DNA from 4 places in the Duganella sp. P38 genome. Region 2 is predicted to be linked to each of the others. Evidence: predicted binding sites of a transcription regulator. Region 2 holds the regulator's gene; each other region holds the start of a gene.
The links. The regulator sigma-54, encoded in region 2, starts transcription at its own class of promoters, with help from an activator protein. The targets are predictions, from matches to a motif close to TGGCANGNAANCTGCTTT.

Region 1 (4,207 bases), 770 kb from region 2:
GGCGCTGTCGACGCGCGGAAACGCGCCCGGCGTGGCCGGCGGCTGCGCGCCGCGCGGCGATGGCGCGCCGCGCCGCGCCGGCGCCGCGATCGTCGCGCCCGGCAGGTCCATCAGCTCGCAATGGGGGCCGCGCTTGATATCGGTCAGCTCCTTGCTGCCGCCGGGCGTCACGCACTTGTAAATCTGCCCGTGCGCCGCCGTGGCCAAGGCCAGCAGCGCCAGCAGCGCACTCAGTTTCAAACTCATGGTCATTCGTAAATCCGTGATGGAAAACATGCCACCCGAATATACAGCATCCAAATAAAAACGCGGGGAAAGCGCCGCTTGCCCCGCGTTCAGTACCGCATCGTCCGCGCCGCGGCGCGGCGCGATTACAGCGAGTAGTACATGTCGAACTCAGCAGGGTGAGTGGTCATGCGCATGCGCTGCACGTCCTGCATTTTCAGTTCGATGTAAGCGTCGATCATCGAGTCGGTGAACACGCCGCCACGGGTCAGGAACTCGCGGTCCTTGTTCAGGTTGTCCAGCGCTTCTTCCAGCGAGGCGCACACGGTCGGGATCAGCGCATCTTCTTCCGGCGGCAGGTGGTACAGGTCTTTCGACGCTGCCTCGCCCGGGTGGATCTTGTTCTGGATACCGTCCAGGCCAGCCATCAGCAGTGCGGCGAAGCACAGGTAGACGTTGGCCAGCGGGTCCGGGAAGCGGGTTTCGATACGGCGGCCTTTTGGATTGGCCACGTGCGGAATGCGGATCGACGCCGAACGGTTTTTCGCCGAGTACGCCAGTTTCACCGGCGCCTCAAAGCCTGGCACCAGGCGCTTGTACGAGTTGGTGCCTGGGTTGGTGATGGCGTTCAGGGCCTTGGCGTGCTTGATGATGCCGCCGATGTAGAACAGCGCGTCTTCCGACAGGCCGGCATAGCCGTCGCCGGCGAACAGGTTTTTGCCGTCTTTCCAGATCGACTGGTGCACGTGCATGCCCGAACCGTTGTCGCCAACGATAGGTTTCGGCATGAAGGTGGCGGTTTTGCCATAGCTGTGGGCAACGTTCCACACCACGTATTTCAGGTTCTGGGTCCAGTCGGCGCGCTCGACCAGGGTCGAGAACTTGGTGCCGATTTCATTCTGGCCGGCGCCGGCCACTTCGTGGTGGTGCACTTCAACCGGGATGCCCAGCGATTCGAGGATCAGGCACATTTCCGAACGCATGTCCTGGAAGCTGTCCACTGGCGGTACCGGGAAGTAGCCGCCCTTGACGGTAGGACGGTGGCCGCTGTTGCCGCCTTCGATTTCCTTGTCGGTCGACCACGACGCTTCATCGGAGTCCACTTTGACGAAGCAGCCGGACATGTCGATCTTCCAGCGCACGCTGTCGAAGATGAAGAATTCCGGTTCCGGGCCGAAGTAGGCGGTGTCGCCGATGCCCGACGATTTCAGATACGCCTCGGCGCGCTTGGCGATCGAGCGCGGATCGCGGTCATAGCCCTTGCCGTCGGCAGGCTCGATGACGTCGCACTGCATGAACAGCGTGGTCTCTTCCATGAACGGGTCGATGCGCGCGGTGTTAGGGTCCGGCAGCAGAATCATGTCGGAGGCTTCAATACCTTTCCAGCCGGCGATCGAGGAACCGTCGAACGCGTGACCCGATTCGAACTTGTCGATGTCGAAAGCCGACACAGGCACGGTGACGTGCTGTTCTTTACCACGGGTGTCAGCGAAACGGAAATCAACGAACTTGACTTCGTTTTCCTGGACCATTTTCAAAACATCTGCGGCCGTAATTGCCATGCGTATCTCCTAAAGGAATATGTGGAACTCGTGAGACATAATAAGCAGTATCTGTGCCAGCCCGAAACGCATTTACAGCTGAGTTAATACGCACCGCATTGGTGCGACTCCTGCATTTTGCACCTTATGGGTGCATTTTAGGATTTTTTCTGAAAAGCGCATGGTTTTGGTGCATCGCTGTCGCGGGCGCACACAGGCCGCCTATAATAAACTCAAACTTATTACCGGAACACCTTATGAGCAAAATAGATGAGATTCTCGCCCTTGCCCGTAGCCGCAGCAAGGACTGGCCCTACGCGGGCGCGGTAACGCCGCAGGAAGCCTACGAACTGGTCAGCGCGGAAAACGCCATCAAGCTGGTCGACGTGCGCACCAATGCCGAGCGTGACTGGGTGGGCCGGGTGGCCATTCCGGAGGCCCAGCATGGTGCGGTGCAATGGAACACCTATCCGGGCGGCAACGCCAACCACGAATTCATCGAGCAATTGAATAGCGTGGCGCGCAAGGATCAGGTGATTTTATTCCTGTGCCGTTCCGGCGTGCGCTCGCGTGGTGCAGCCAAGCTGGCGACCGAGCACGGCTACCAACACTGCTACGACATCCTCGAAGGGTTCGAGGGCGACAAGGACGAGCATGGCCACCGCAAAAACGTCAGCGGCTGGTGCCACGCCGGCCTGCCCTGGATCGGCGCCTGATCCCGGCCGTTTAGACCGGCACAGCGTCCGGCGCGGTGGGCGAGGCTTCGCCCATCAGGAACCGGATGCGCTTGCGCACGAACTGGATGTGGCTGCGCAAGCCGTATAAGCCGTCGGCGAACGACAGCGGTATCGAGACCTGGTTGACCAGCTCCTCGATCTCGTCCAGCCGCTGCAGCTGTTCCTCATAGACCTGCATGCGCGTGGCCGCCGGCGCATCCTCCACTCTCTGCTCGACCGCACGCAGTTGGCCGTACCATTTGTACACGCGCGAACGGATGCGCCACACATACAGCGGCGGCACCACCTTCGACAGCGGCAGGATCAGCGCCCCGAGCGCCACCACCAGCACCCACATGCGATCGAAGAAGTTGGCCAGCCAGAAGGTCATGTAGCGTTGCAGGAACGGCGGGCCGCTCTTGTAGAACTTGGCCGCTTCCGCGTCGACCGGGATCTCGGTGTACTTGGCCGACGGGAACTGCCCCTGCTGCTGGAACCAGCCGGCGCCGCCATGGATGCCGGACGCCGCCTGCACGAACAAGTCGACCAGCGCCGGATGCAGGTCGTCGCGGCCGACCAGCGTGGCGGTCGGCGCGATCAGGTGGTAGTCGGCGGCCGGGATGTTGCGGCCAAGATCGACAATGCCTTGCGGCAGCTGCACATGCGTCAGGAACGGCAGCTTGCGCGCGTAGGCTTCGGCCTGGTTGAAATCGAACAGCCGGATGCCCGGCGTTTGCAGCAGCATCTGGATCAGCGGCGCTTCCGGCGCCGAGGTGAATACCAGGCCGTCGATGCGTCCTTCCAGCAATTCCACCGTGGCCGGCGTATTCGCCAGCGAAAAGCGCTCTACTTCGCCCTTTTCCACGCCGTTCAGTTCCAGGATCTGGCGGAACAGGCGCGGCGCGCCGGCGCCCTTGGGGCCGAAGTTGATTTTCTTGCCGCGCAGGTCGGTCAGCCTGGTGACCGGCGGCTTGCCCTTTTCCTCGCGCAGGAACAGCCACAGCGGCTCGACGAACAGGCTGCCCAGCGACGACAGGCCTTCGCGCTCGGCAGCTTCCTCGTTGGTGGAGCCGCTTTGCACGAAGGCGATGTCGACCTTGCCTTCCTTCAGGTTGCGCAGGTTTTCGCCAGAGCCGGCCGATGGCACCAGCGTGACCTTGACGCCATGCCTGGCCAGCGCGGCGGCGTATTTCTTGCCGAAGTCTTCGTAGGCGGAGTTTTCCTGGCCGGTGCCGAGGCGCACCGTGCGCGGCGGCGCCGGGTCCACCAGCCAGTAGGCCAGCAGGCAGACGCCGACAATCGTCAGCACGGTCGGCGCGGCCGCGACTAGCAGGTCTTTCACCGAGAACTGGGTGAACTTGAGAATCTTGGTCATATGGTGGCGCATAGGTTTCATGGGCTGATACATTGCCAATAATTATGAAACTATGCAAGGGGCGCGCGCTGCCGCGAAGCCGCCGCCCGCGCCAAGCCCCCGTCACTCCCGCGCAGGCGGGAGTCCATGGAAAGCATGCGCCGCATGGATTCCCGCGTTCGCGGGAATGACGGGTCAGCCGCCGCAGGCCGCCAGCGGCCTGGCGGCAACCGGCGCCGTACCGCCGGTACGCAGCGCCACCACCGGCGGCGTCGCGCCCGGCTTCGGCGCGGCGTTCGGTTCGATCAGCGGCATCAGGTGCGGCGCCAGCACCACCAGCAGCTGCACCGGCAGCGCACTGGTAAAGTCGT
Region 2 (4,207 bases):
GCGCCGGCGCCGACAAGTTCCGCGAGGAGCCGGATTACATCATCGAGCGCTTCAGCACGGTACGCATGAACAAGAACGGCCAGCCGGCCTACATCGTCTCCGGCGACAAGCTGACCCATCACCCGATCGGCGACGTCTCGGTGATCGACAAGCCGTTCGTGCACAGCCTGTCGTCCGAGCAGCCGCCGATGAATATCCACGCGCAGACCGCGTATGTGGACCAGAACAACACGCGCGTGCGGCTCGACGGCAATGTCGACGTGGTGCGGCCCGCCACCAGGCAGGCCCAGGAACTGCGCCTGAAGACCAGCACGCTGACCGTCTACCCGGACGAGGAACGCATGGAAACCACGGCCCCGGTACAGATGCTGGCAGGCACGTCGACCGCCAGCGGCACCGGCATGAAGGCCAACAACGCCAGCCGCCAGATCGAACTGGGCGGACGCGGAACCATTACGATGCCGCCGCGCGCGGCGCACTGAAGGAAGCAATGATGAAGATGAATAAACTGTTACTCTCGGCCGCGCTGGCGCTGGCGGCCTGCGTGGCGCAGGCGGAAAAGGCCGATTCCGGCAAGCCGACCCAGATCACCTTTGACCAGCTCGACGCCGATGACGTCAAGCAGATCAAGACCTTCACCGGCAACGTCGTGCTGACGCGCGGCACGCTGCTGATGAAGTCGCCGAAGGCGGTGGTCACCGAAGACCCGGAAGGCTACCAGTTCGTCGTGCTGCACAGCGGCCCCGGCGTGCAGGCCACGTTCCGCCAGAAGATGGACGGCCCGGGCGACCAGTGGGTCGAGGGCAAGGCCGACCGCATCGAGTACGACAACAAGACCGAGCTGGTGAAGCTGTTCGCCAAGGCCCAGATCAAAAAGCTCGAAGGCCCGAAGACCGCCAGCCAGGTCGACGGCGAATTCATTTCGTATGACAGCCGCAAGGAATTCTTCGCGGTCAAGAACACGCCGAGCGGCGAAACCCAGCCCGGCGGCGGCCGCAGCACGATGGTGATCCAGCCGTCGAGCAAGCAGGCCGCGCCGGCGCCGGCCGCCACCCAGCCTGCAGCGGGGAGATAAGATGGAGCCAAGCTGCGGCAGTACCCTGATCGTCAAAGGCCTGCAAAAAACCTACGGCAAGCGCCAGGTCGTGCATGACGTCTCGCTGCAAGTCGAATGCGGCGAAGTGGTCGGCCTGCTGGGGCCGAACGGCGCCGGCAAGACCACCTCGTTCTACATGATCGTCGGCCTGGTGCCGTCGGACGCCGGCAGCATCGACATCAGCGGCACCGACATTTCCGCGCTGCCGATCCACCGCCGCGCGACGATGGGCCTGTCCTATCTGCCGCAGGAGGCGTCGGTGTTCCGCAAGCTGACGGTGGAAGAAAATATCCGTGCCGTGCTGGAAATCCAGAAGGTGGACGGCAAGCCTTTATCCAAGGCGGAGATCGATGAACGGCTGAATACCCTGCTGGCCGATTTGCAAATCGAAAAGCTGCGCGAGAACCAGGCGCTGTCGCTGTCCGGCGGCGAGCGCCGCCGCGTCGAGATCGCGCGCGCGCTGGCCACCAATCCGCGCTTCGTGCTGCTCGACGAACCATTCGCCGGGGTCGACCCGATTGCCGTGATTGAGATCCAGCGCATCGTGCGCTTCCTCAAGGAGCGCAATATCGGCGTCCTCATTACCGATCACAATGTGCGCGAGACGCTGGGCATCTGCGACCGCGCCTACATCATCAACCAGGGCTCGGTGCTGGCATCGGGCCGGCCGGACGACATCATCGCCAACGAGTCGGTGCGGCGCGTCTACCTGGGTGAACATTTCCGTATGTAAGCCTTACATGAAACAGTCTCTGCAACTGCGCACGTCGCAGCACCTCGCGTTGACGCCCCAGCTGCAGCAGTCGATCCGGCTGCTGCAACTGTCGACGCTGGAGCTGCACCAGGAACTGGAACAGCTGCTGACCGATAACCCGCTGCTGGAGCGCCTCGACGATCCGCTCGACCACTCGCTGCGGCTGCTGGCCGACGGCGCCATCAGCCCGCAGGCGCCGGCGGCCGAGGCGCCGGCCGAGGGCCCGCCGCAGGGCGACGCCCCGGCCGCCGAGGCCGACGCCTACGACGGCCCGGCCGCCGACACCGAAAGCACCACGCCCGAGGCCGACATGGACTGGGGCGATTCCGGCCGCAGCAAGAACAGCGACGACGAGGACGCGCGCCCGCAACTGGAGGCGCACCACCGCACGCTGCGCGAACACCTGATGGAACAGATGCGCGTGACGGTGCTGGCAACGCGCGACCGCGCGCTGGTCGAACTGATCATCGACGGCCTCGACGAGAACGGCTATCTGGAGGAGTCGCTGGACGACATCCACGCGCGCCTGCCGGAAGAGCTGGAAGTGGAGGGCGCGGAATTGCAGACCGCGCTGAAGCTGCTGCAAAGCTTCGATCCGGCTGGCGTCGGTGCGCGCAGCGCCGCCGAATGCCTGGCGATCCAGATCCGGCGCTTGCCCGGCGTGCCGCTGGTGACGCGGCGCATGGCGCTGGCCATCGTGGAAAACCACCTGGCCTGGTTCGCCCAGCGCGACTTCAACAAGCTGAAAAAAGCGCTGCTGTGCGATGACGAGGACCTGCGCGAAGCCCAGGCCGTGATCCGCCAGTGCAATCCGCATCCGGGCGCGGCCTTCGCGTCGGACGTGTCCGATTACGTGGTGCCGGATGTGATCGTCAAGAAATCGCGCAACGGCTGGCAGGTCAGCCTGAACAACGACGTCATGCCGCGCCTGCGCGTCAACGCCATGTACGCCAACCTGCTCAAGCAGGGCAAGGGCGAGGGCGCGATGGGCGCGCAGTTGCAGGAGGCCAAGTGGCTGATCAAGAATATGCGCCAGCGCTTCGACACCATCCTGCGCGTGGCGCAAGCGATAGTAGAAAGACAAAAGAACTTTTTCTCGCACGGCGCCGTTGCCATGCGTCCCCTTGTGCTTCGCGAAATTGCTGATACACTGGTTTTACACGAGAGCACAATTTCTCGGGTAACAACTCAAAAATATATGCTGACCCCGCACGGCATGTTTGAGTTGAAATACTTCTTTGGTAGCCACGTCGCCACCGAAGCTGGCGGGGAAGCAAGTTCGACGGCGATACGTGCGTTGATAGTGCAATTGACAGGAGCTGAAGACCCGAAAAATCCTTTATCCGACAGTAAGATTGCGGACATGCTGGGAGAACAGGGCATGGTGATTGCGCGACGCACTGTGGCCAAATATCGCGAAGCTCTCAAAATCCCTCCAGTCAGCCTCCGCAAGTCTTTGTAGTTACCTGGTTCCTGCACGCCCGGCCGCAATGGGCAACGCACGAACCGTCAGAAGCGACTTATCTTTAGGAGTGTGTATGAATCTCACCATCAGTGGACATCATCTCGAAGTGACCGCAGCTATTCGCGAATACGTGCAGAATAAACTGGAACGCGTCACCCGCCACTTTGATCAAGTGATTGATATTGCCGTCATCCTGACCGTAGATAACCTTAAAGAGAAAGAGAAACGCCAGAAGGCTGAAATCAACCTGCGTCTGTCCGGTAAAACCGTCTACGTGGAGAGCCTGTCGCAAGACCTGTACGCCGCCATCGATACACTGATCGATAAGCTCGACCGCCAGGTCATGAAATACAAAGCCAAAGTCCAGGGCCACGCCCGCGATGCGATCAAGCACATCCCGGAAAGCTACGAACCCGCCGCCGCCGTCTGACTGACGCTGCCGGCACCTGACGAAAGGGCGTCTGCACGGCGCCCTTTTTTGCGCCAATCCTGATAAACGATTTCCTAATAACGTGCAAGCTGCGTTGGTGTAAACGCAACGTGTGGTAAATCCTTATAGAGTTCTGTTGGTGAAAATGTTTTAATGAATCAGGTAAAACGTTTTACCAATAACTATAAAGAGAGACTGCCCGATGAACAAGCTGACGATCCGGCCGCTGAGCGCGGCCATTGCCTTGCTGTGCCTGTCCAACGCCTGGGCGCAGCAGGCACCGGCGGCCGACGCCAACACCGTGGTGGTGTCCGGCATCCGCAAATCCTACGCCGACGCCGTCAACATGAAGCGCGACACGCTGGAAATCACCGACAGCATTTCCTCCGACGGCCTCGGCCGCTTTCCGGACCTCAACGTCGGCGAGGCCATCCAGCGCATCCCCGGCGTGCAGCTGAACCG
Region 3 (4,207 bases), 130 kb from region 2:
CCGTCGCCGCCCTCCTGCGCCAGCGCCGTCGCGCAGGCGCTGGCGGCCAGCATCGCCGCCAGCGCGGCCTGGATCACAACGTGCTTCATGCGGCGGCCCTTTCATGGATTTTGGCGATCTGCTGCCACGCCGATTCGATGGCGCCGGCCTGCCAGCCGGTCAGGTAGCTCAGGTGCTCGCCGGCCAGCAGCACGCGGCCCTCGCCCTCGAGCAGCGTCGGATAGGCGGCGGCGCGGGTCTTGCCGGTCCACTCGGCCCAGCCGCCCAGGTTGTACTGCACGCGGTGCCAGGCCACCGAGAACGCCGTCTCGAAGTTGTCCGCGTACTGCGGAAAGATCTTCTGCCCGGCCGCCACCGCGAACTGCGCGCGCTCGCGCGGCGACAGCGCGCTGATCTCGACCGCCTGCGCCTGGTACTGGTAATAGCCGAGCAGCACGCCCTTGCGCTGCTGGAAGCCGTAGGACGGCATGGAAATGGTGTTGATGCCTTTCAGGTCGGTCATATTGTGGCCGCCGTAGATATGGTCGTCCTCCTCCCAGAAGCGGCGCTTCATCTGCAGTCCGATCTTGCCGACCGGCGCATAGGCGACGGTGGCGATGGCCTGCTTGAACTTGTCGGAGAAATCGGTATCGATCTGGCGCAGCACCGACAGCGGAATGGTGCACAGGCAGAAATCCGCGCTGGCCGAATTCAGCTTGCCGCTGGCGGTGTCCTTCCACGTCACGGTCACGCGCTGGTCGTCGTGGCGCAGCGTCTGCACCTCGGCCTGGTAGCGGATATGGCGGCCGACGCGCTGCGCGAACGCTTTGGCGATGGCGTCCATGCCGCCGACCGGCTGGAACATGGTGGCCTGCATCGGGAAGTCCTGCACCGCGCTGTAGACCGCGCCCAGCTTCGACGCCAGCAGGTCGCTGAAGCCCAGCGGGTCGGACGGCGTGCCCGGATTGAGGCCGGCGCCCGGATTGACCGCCCAGCCGCGGCCGCTGCGGCCCTTGTACTGCAGGTCGCCGGCCGACAGCGCGCCCTCGTGCTGCAAATAGTCCAGCAGCAGGCGCTGGTCGACGGCGCTCAGTTGCTGGTCGAGCTGGTGGTTCTTGACCGACTTGGCCAGCAGCTCGGCCACGTGGCCGCGCATATCGGCCTTGACCTCCTTGATGCGCACGCGCTTGCCGGCCAGCGGCCCGGCGTTTTCCGAATAGGCCCAGGCGTGGTCGTTCTCGTTGATCATCACCTCCAGCGGCACGCCGAACGCGCGGGTGTAGTGCAGCGTCGACTGGTGATGCAGCGGAATGCGCCACGGCCCGTGGTTGATGTAGTGGCCGTCGTCGAAGGCGCAGGTCTGCCGCTCGCCGCCCAACTCGGTCAGGCTGAAGCCCTTGCGCGCGGTCTGGCAGCGGCCGCCGGCAAACGGGCGCGCCTCCAGCACCTGCACCTTGTAGCCGAGCTTGGCCAGCTCGTAGGCGGCGGTCAGGCCGGCCAGGCCGGCGCCGAGGATCAGCACCGTCCTGCCCTTGCCGCTGCCTTGCAGCGCCGGCGGCGCCGAGGCGGTCGAGGCGATGCCCATGCCCCAGGCGTTCATGGTCGTCAACAGCAACCCGGTGCCGCCGACGGCGGCCGCCCGGTACAGAAAATCCCTTCTCGACAATGCGCTAAACGATGTAAACGGTTTTACTGTTTTACTAGCCATCTGTTTCCTCACCAGTCTGCTGAAAGATCCGTGGGCGACTTGCGATCCCATAGTTCCTCTTTAGCAAACGGCGTGCCACAGCGTGGTCAAAAAATAAACCTGTTTCGCACCGGCCGCGCCGGGCCAGAAAACGAGCTAAACGATATAAAACAATGTCCGGACTTTATTTGCGCGGCCGTCGCGGGCCGCGCACCAATCAGAGGCGCTGCACCGTGCCGGCCAGCTGGCAGGCGTAGAACGCCATCGGCGTGGCCGGGTCCAGCAGGTAGACGGTGTCCATGCTGGCCGGATCGTAGGCCACCTTGACGCTCCAGCTGCCGCGCAGGCGCGCGCGCTCGTGCCAGCGTTCATGCACGGCGCGCTCGCAGGTGTAGACGCTGCCGTTGAGGGCGATGCCGTCGACCGTCACGCTGGCCTGGGTCACCGGCATCAGGCTGCAGCGGATCAGCTGTTCCGGATACACCTTCAAGCCGCCGCCGCGATGCTGCACGCCCCAGTCCCACAGGCGGCGCGGCGTGGCGCCGCCGGCGTGGGCCAGCGCCTGGCGGTTGTTGTAATACAGGATGCAATCGATCACCAGCCGCGTGAACTGGCCGATATCGAGCACGCCGTCGAGCCGGCTCGGCTCGCCCACGGACGCCGGCGGCAGCAGCCGGCAGCGCTTTTCCAGCACGGCGCGCCAGTCGCCGGGGCCGTCGTCGACCGCCAGGCAGCGCAGGTTGAAATTATTCAGCAGCGTCTCGCCGCTCCAGCCCAGCGTCAGCGCGGTGTTGACGAACAGCGTCTCGGGCAGATGGCGGCAGGGCCACTGCTCGGCCTCGATGCGGCGGCCGTGGCGGTCGGCGTAGGCCTGCTTGTCGGCGCCGCAATGGGCCAGCGCCAGCAGCGCGTGCGGCCACTGCGGCTCGCCCATGCCCACGTACAGGCCGCACACCATGCGGCTGAAAGTGTCCATCACCACGTAGACCAGCGGCCGGCCGACCACCTGGGCGCGGTCGGCGCGCGACACCAGCCGCAGCTCGGCGCGCACGGCGTCCAGGTAAAAGCCGGAGCCGGGGCGGCCGGGCGGCAGCAGGGCCGGCGCCGCCTGCTGCGCGTGCAGCGGCGCCGCAGTGAAGAACGGCGGCTGCGAGGCCGTGGAGAATGGCGGCGGCGCTGGCGAGGCCGTGGAAAACGGCGGCGGCGCCGGCGCGACGCGGGCCGCCGGCGCGACATGGCCCGGCGACGCGGCATGGCCCGGCGACGTGGACGACGGCCGGCGCGCCACCTCCGGCGGGCGGTCGTCGTCGTGATCGAGCCAGTAATTGAACTGGCCGAAGCTCGGCACCGCCACCGCGCCGCCGGCCGCCACCGTCACGCGGCCGGCGGCGTCGATGCTGCGGGCGACAAAAAAATCGTCCAGCATCTGCTGGTAGGCGCCCAGCCGCGAAAACTTCCCATGCGCGGCCGCGTAGTTGCCGATGGCGACGCGGAACACACGGCGGATCTCCTCGTCCGCATTGACGCCGCCGTCCGCGTCGCCGTTCTTGCGCGGACGGCCGCGCTTGACGCCGGCCGAAGCCTGGCGCACCTTGCCGCGCCCGCCGGAATTGGCGTAGTCCGGCAGCAGCGCGTTGGGCGTCTGCCCGCGCTGCCAGTAGCGGCGCAGGTAGCGGTAAATGGTGGGGTGCGACACGCCGTGCCGGGCGGTGGCCTCGGCCACCATCTGGCCGCGCTGGCGCGCCTCGTAGATGGCCGGCTCCTGCGCCACCAGCGCCTCGATCACCGCCCACGCGCGGGCGCGCAGTTGCAGGTGCTTGGCCGGCAGCAGCGCCTGGCTGACCACCATCAGATAGGGATCGGCCGGCAGCACGCGGGCGCGGCCGGTCTGGAGGTCGGCGTGCAGCGCCGACAGCTGGAGCATCTCGACCTCCGCCGACAGCGCCGCCACGTCGAACACATAGGCGTAGCGCTGCTCGGGCGAGATCCAGAGGATGCGGACGGTGCGCGGCGACGGTTGCGTGTAGTGCAGCAGGTCGTTGCGCAGCAGCATCAGCGCTCCCGGCCCGGCAAGACGCGGGTGTTGAACGGTCGGCGGTCGACGTGGATCGAATGCAGCAATTGCGGCTTGATCAGATCGACAAAAGCCCCCCACAGTGTGCGCAATACGGTCATGGCATGCTCCCTCGCTAAACGATGATGCTGTCACATATGCAATAAGCGGGCCAGCCCGCCGCGCCCAGCGAAACGGGGCTGGCTGGCAGGTCGCAAGCCTTGTTTTGGTGCAGCGCAGCACCGGCGTGGGGAAACAAAACGGGGCCTTGCGGCCCCGTGGTGATCAAGCGACGATCAATACTTCTTCTTCGGCTTGGCGCCGGGCGCCGGCTTCTTCGGCGGCGTGTGCTTGGCCGACTCCGGCGGCATGCGGTCGATCTGGCTGATCTTCAGCTGGGCGCCGCCGACCCACACCTTGCCCAGGCTGCGGAACATGTCTTCCGGCATGCCGTCCGGCAGTTCCAGCATCGAATGGTCATCGAAAAT
Region 4 (4,207 bases), 1.3 Mb from region 2:
TATCAGGCGAGCTCGACTTTGATCTGCGTCTAAGGCGGGCACGTTTGAGCTGCCTCAAACAACGCGCGGTTCAGCGCCGCAAGCTGTGGACATGGATCGCAAAAAAATCTTGTTCGTGGCCGAGGCCGTAACACTGGCGCATGTCGGCCGTCCGCTGGCGCTGGCGCAAATGCTGGACCGGCAGCGCTACGACGTGCATCTTGCCTGTGCGCCCGGCTACGAAGTCTTCTTCAAGGGCAGCAATGTCCACCACTGGACGCTGAACAGCATCGCCAGCGCGCAATTCCTGGCGGCCTTGGCCAGGGGCAAGCCCGTGTATGACGCCGCCACGCTGGCGCAATATGTGCTGGACGACCTGCGCCTGTTGCAGGCGGTGCGGCCGGATGTGGTGGTCGGCGACTTCCGGCTGTCGCTGTCGGTCAGCGCGCGGCTGGCGCAGGTGCCGTATGTGGGCGTGATCAATGCCTATTGGAGTCCGTACGTGGCGCAGCGCTACCGGGTGCCGGCCATCGCCTTGTCGCGGCTGTTGCCGATACCGCTGGCCGATACCTTGTTCAACCTGGTGCGCCCGGCGGCGTTCGCGTTGCACAGCATGCCGCTGAACCGGGTGCGCCGCGCCTATCAGCTGCCGTCGCTGGGCCACGACTTGCGCCGCATCTACACCGATGCCGATTACATCTTGTATGCCGACACCCCGGAAATGTTTCCCGCCCATGATTTGCCGGTCACGCACTCCTATCTCGGGCCGGTGATGTGGTCGCCACCGACCGGGCTGCCGTCGTGGTGGGATGCGCTGCCGCGCGGGCGCGACATTGTCTACGTCACGCTGGGCAGTTCGGGGCAGGGCGCCTTGCTGCCGAAGGTGTTGCAGGCGCTGGCGCCGCTGCCGCTGACAGTGATCGCCGCCACCGCCGGCAATAGCGATCCGGGCTTGTTGCCGGACAACGCGCATGTGGCCAATTATTTGCCGGGCGAGCTGGCCGCGCAGCGCGCCCGGCTGGTGATCTGCAACGGCGGCAGCCCCACCAGCCAGCAGGCGCTGGCGGCCGGCGTGCCGGTGCTGGGCATCGCCGGCAACCTGGACCAGTACCTGAACATGGATGGCGTGTTGCGCACCGGCGCCGGCGCCTTGCTGCGCTCGGACCGCCTGACGGCGCGGCAGGTGAGCACGGCCACGCTGCGCCTGCTCGAAGCGCCGGCGGCGCACGACGCCGCGCAACGTGTGGCGCAGCAGTTCCAGCGCTACGACGCCGGCGCGCGTTTGTCCGGTGTGCTGGCGCAAATCCTGTGGCGCTAAAAAAGCGGACCGGGCGTTGATCCGCCGGTCCGCTGTCAAGGACCGCTGCTGCGGTCAGGACTGCACTTTGCGGCGCGTGCCCAGCGCGAGGCCCGCAAACCCCAGTCCTATCAGTGCCAGCGTTGCAGGCTCGGGAATCGTGGCGAAGCTCTGCGAGGAATCCACTTTCAGGAATGGCACGGTGGTGGGCGTGGAACCGTCCCACATCATGGTCGGCGTGAAGAACGACGGCACATTGGTGGTGCCGGTGAATTTGTCGACGAAGATGGAGCCGACCACCACGTCGAGGTAGTTGGGGTCGACATAGTCGATCATGAAGCGCGAGTCGAACGAGCCGGTGCCGACCGCGCCGGAGGCGCTGAAGCTGGCCTCGTTGAATACCAGGTGGCCGGAGAGAATCAGGATGCCGTCGCCATCGCCGCCGGCGCCGCAGCCGGTCGAGGTGGTGCCGGCGCCGTAGCAGCGCACGGTATCGGCGCCGTTGCCGGGAATGGCGCGGCTGCCGTCGGTGATGTCATCGAGGTAGATGGCCAGGTTCTGGACGCCGGCGCGCAGCGGATCGACGTCCATCGCCGCCGATTGGGATGGCGGCAGGCCGAAGTTGACCGTGGTGGCGGTTTGCGCCGTCACCAGTTCCTGGAAGCGCACCACTTTGCTGATTTCGTAGCTGGTGTTCAGCCCGGCCGGGGTGACGATGGCGGGGATATTGCTGTTCGACATAGTGCCGACCACCATTTGCGAGCGCAGCTCGGTCAGGTAGGGGGCGCTGGCGCCGGGGCCGACGATGCGGCCGGGAACGAAGCCGGTGGCGAGGCCGGTATCGGTGACGTTGGTCCACAGGTCGGCATAGGTGGTGTAGGAGCCGGTGCCGGTGGGGTCGAAGCCAAGGGTGGGCGCAGCGCTGGCGGTCAGCGGCGCCGCCAACGCGGCTGCCAGCAGGGCGACAGCCAGCGCGGGTTGGTAGGTTTTCATGTGTGCTCCTTGAAAAGGGCCACGGGAATCGGGGCCGTGCGGAGCTAAGAGCAAAAGCCTTGCCAGTGCTGGTGAAACGCATGGAATCAATCACTTGCGCGCAGCGCGTGCGGCGCGCCGGCGGGCGATGTAAGAAATTCCGTCATGGTTGGGCGGGCGCGGCCTTGATGCGGCGCGCCGGGATGCCGCCCCAGATTTCGCCGGCGCCGATCCGGGTGTCCTTGGTGACCACGGCGCCGGTGGAGACGATGGCGTTGTCGCCGATGCAGACGCCGGCCATCACCACCGCCTTGGCGCCGATGGTGACGGTATTGCCGATGGTGACCGCCTTCAGTTCCAGCCGCGCGCCTTCGATCACGTGGGCGAAGATCACGGCGTCGTGGCCGATGATGGTGTTGCTGCCGATGCGCGTCAGCGGCGGGTCGAGCAGGGCGCCGGCGCTGTAGGTGTTGGCGCCGAGCCGGGCGCCCAGCGCGAGGTAGACCAGCCTTTGCAGCGGCACCGGGATGAAGTGCGTGCGGATCAGCGAGTTGAACAGCAGCAGGTAGAACAGGATGTTGACGTTGGCGCTCAGCTCGTGGCGCGAGTGTTCGGCGACGTCCCCTTCATGCAGCGGCAGCACCAGCAGGAACAGGCGGTAGACCAGGAAGGCGTACAGGTAGACCAGCAGTACGCCGAGCAGCAGCAATATGACGCCGCGAAAGTCGCCCAGCGGCAGCGCGCCGAACAGCAGCGCGGTGGTGCCGACTGCCAGCAGAACGATCAGCGCCAGCAGGCACAGGAACACGGCGATCTGGCCGGGTTTGATGGCGCGCATATCAGTGGCCTCCGGCGGCCGCTGCGCGGCGGACGGGCGACAGCCGGTGCGGCCGGCTTGGCCGGCCTGGTTCTCGTGTTCCGCGTGGTCCGCGTGGCTGCGTCGGCGCTGGCGTGCGCACGGGGGCAGGGCCGGGCCAGGCAGGGCCGCGCTGAGCGCGATAGATCGGGTGTTCAAAAGTCATGCCGAGTTAGATGTATCGGCATGCTCCAAGTTCCGCGCCAGGCAAAAAAACCGGCTCACTGGGAGCCGGTCCTGATTAGCAACAACCGCCGCGCTTGCCTGCGCCGCCGTAGCGCGCCTCCTGTCGTTCGCGGAAGAATTCCTCGTACGTCATGTACGGCTCGCCGGGATGCGTGGTTTCCCGGTGCGTCACATAGGTGTCGTAGTCAGGCAGGCCCATCATCAGGCGCACGCTTTGCCCGAGATAGCGGCCGGCCTTGGCGATATCGCCCAGCATCACTGCACCTTGGCGGTCGCCAGCATGACCGGGCTTTCGTTGGCGGTCGGCTTGCTGTTGGCGCGCGCCGTCATGATGGTGCGGGCGCCGAAGATCAGCACGCTCAGCACGACCAGCACGAAGAAGCCGGCCAGCGAGGCGTCCAGGTAGTCGTTGAAGATCACCTGCTGCATCTGCGCCACCGATTTGGCCGGCGCCAGGATCTTGCCTTCGTCCAGCGCCGCCTGGTACTTGGCGGCGTGCGCCAGGAAGCCGATCTTCGGATTGGTGTCGAAGATTTTCTGCCAGCCGGCCGTCAGCGTGCACAGCAGCAGCCAGATGGTCGGCACGATGGTGACCCAGGCGTACTGGCCGCGCTTCATCTTGAACAGCACGCAGGTGCCGAGGATCAGCGCAATCGCCGCCAGCATCTGGTTGGCGATGCCGAACAGCGGCCACAGCGTGTTGATGCCGCCCAGCGGGTCGACCACGCCCTGGTACAGGAAGTAGCCCCAGGCCGCCACGCACAGGCCGGTTGCGGTCAGGTTGGCGAAGGTGTTGTCGGTTTTTTCATCGATGGTGCAAACGCGCCCAGCAGGTCTTGCAGCATGAAGCGGCCGGCGCGGGTGCCGGCGTCCACCGCCGTCAGGATGAACAGCGCCTCGAACAGGATCGCGAAGTG

Region 1: the regulator sigma-54 is predicted to act here: its motif matches at 1,829-1,846, upstream of glnA (type I glutamate--ammonia ligase).
Region 3: the regulator sigma-54 is predicted to act here: its motif matches at 1,748-1,765, upstream of ACRQ5J_RS04490 (flavin monoamine oxidase family protein).
Region 4: the regulator sigma-54 is predicted to act here: its motif matches at 2,317-2,334, upstream of ACRQ5J_RS09975 (PEP-CTERM sorting domain-containing protein).

The regions. Positions count from the first base shown of each region.
Region 1 covers NZ_CP193936.1:1,619,668-1,623,874, reverse strand. Annotated here, with positions in the region: gene ACRQ5J_RS07415 (DUF4124 domain-containing protein) at 1-252, opposite strand, end outside; gene glnA (type I glutamate--ammonia ligase) at 372-1,787, opposite strand; gene ACRQ5J_RS07405 (rhodanese-like domain-containing protein) at 2,024-2,482, shown strand; gene ACRQ5J_RS07400 (TAXI family TRAP transporter solute-binding subunit) at 2,493-3,857, opposite strand; gene ACRQ5J_RS07395 (transglycosylase domain-containing protein) at 4,032-4,207, opposite strand, start outside.
Region 2 covers NZ_CP193936.1:852,565-856,771, forward strand. Annotated here, with positions in the region: gene lptC (LPS export ABC transporter periplasmic protein LptC) at 1-482, shown strand, start outside; gene lptA (lipopolysaccharide transport periplasmic protein LptA) at 494-1,075, shown strand; gene lptB (LPS export ABC transporter ATP-binding protein) at 1,077-1,829, shown strand; gene ACRQ5J_RS03910 (RNA polymerase factor sigma-54) at 1,837-3,312, shown strand; gene hpf (ribosome hibernation-promoting factor, HPF/YfiA family) at 3,389-3,745, shown strand; gene ACRQ5J_RS03920 (TonB-dependent receptor) at 3,948-4,207, shown strand, end outside.
Region 3 covers NZ_CP193936.1:985,486-989,692, reverse strand. Annotated here, with positions in the region: gene ACRQ5J_RS04495 (c-type cytochrome) at 1-89, opposite strand, end outside; gene ACRQ5J_RS04490 (flavin monoamine oxidase family protein) at 86-1,687, opposite strand; gene ACRQ5J_RS04485 (Mu transposase C-terminal domain-containing protein) at 1,884-3,719, opposite strand; gene ACRQ5J_RS04480 (hypothetical protein) at 3,719-3,841, opposite strand; partial or broken gene ACRQ5J_RS04475 (DEAD/DEAH box helicase) at 4,016-4,207, opposite strand, start outside.
Region 4 covers NZ_CP193936.1:2,173,572-2,177,778, forward strand. Annotated here, with positions in the region: gene ACRQ5J_RS09970 (glycosyltransferase) at 92-1,297, shown strand; gene ACRQ5J_RS09975 (PEP-CTERM sorting domain-containing protein) at 1,352-2,269, opposite strand; gene ACRQ5J_RS09980 (acyltransferase) at 2,412-3,086, opposite strand; gene ACRQ5J_RS09985 (YbdD/YjiX family protein) at 3,346-3,546, opposite strand; partial or broken gene ACRQ5J_RS09990 (carbon starvation CstA family protein) at 3,546-4,207, opposite strand, start outside.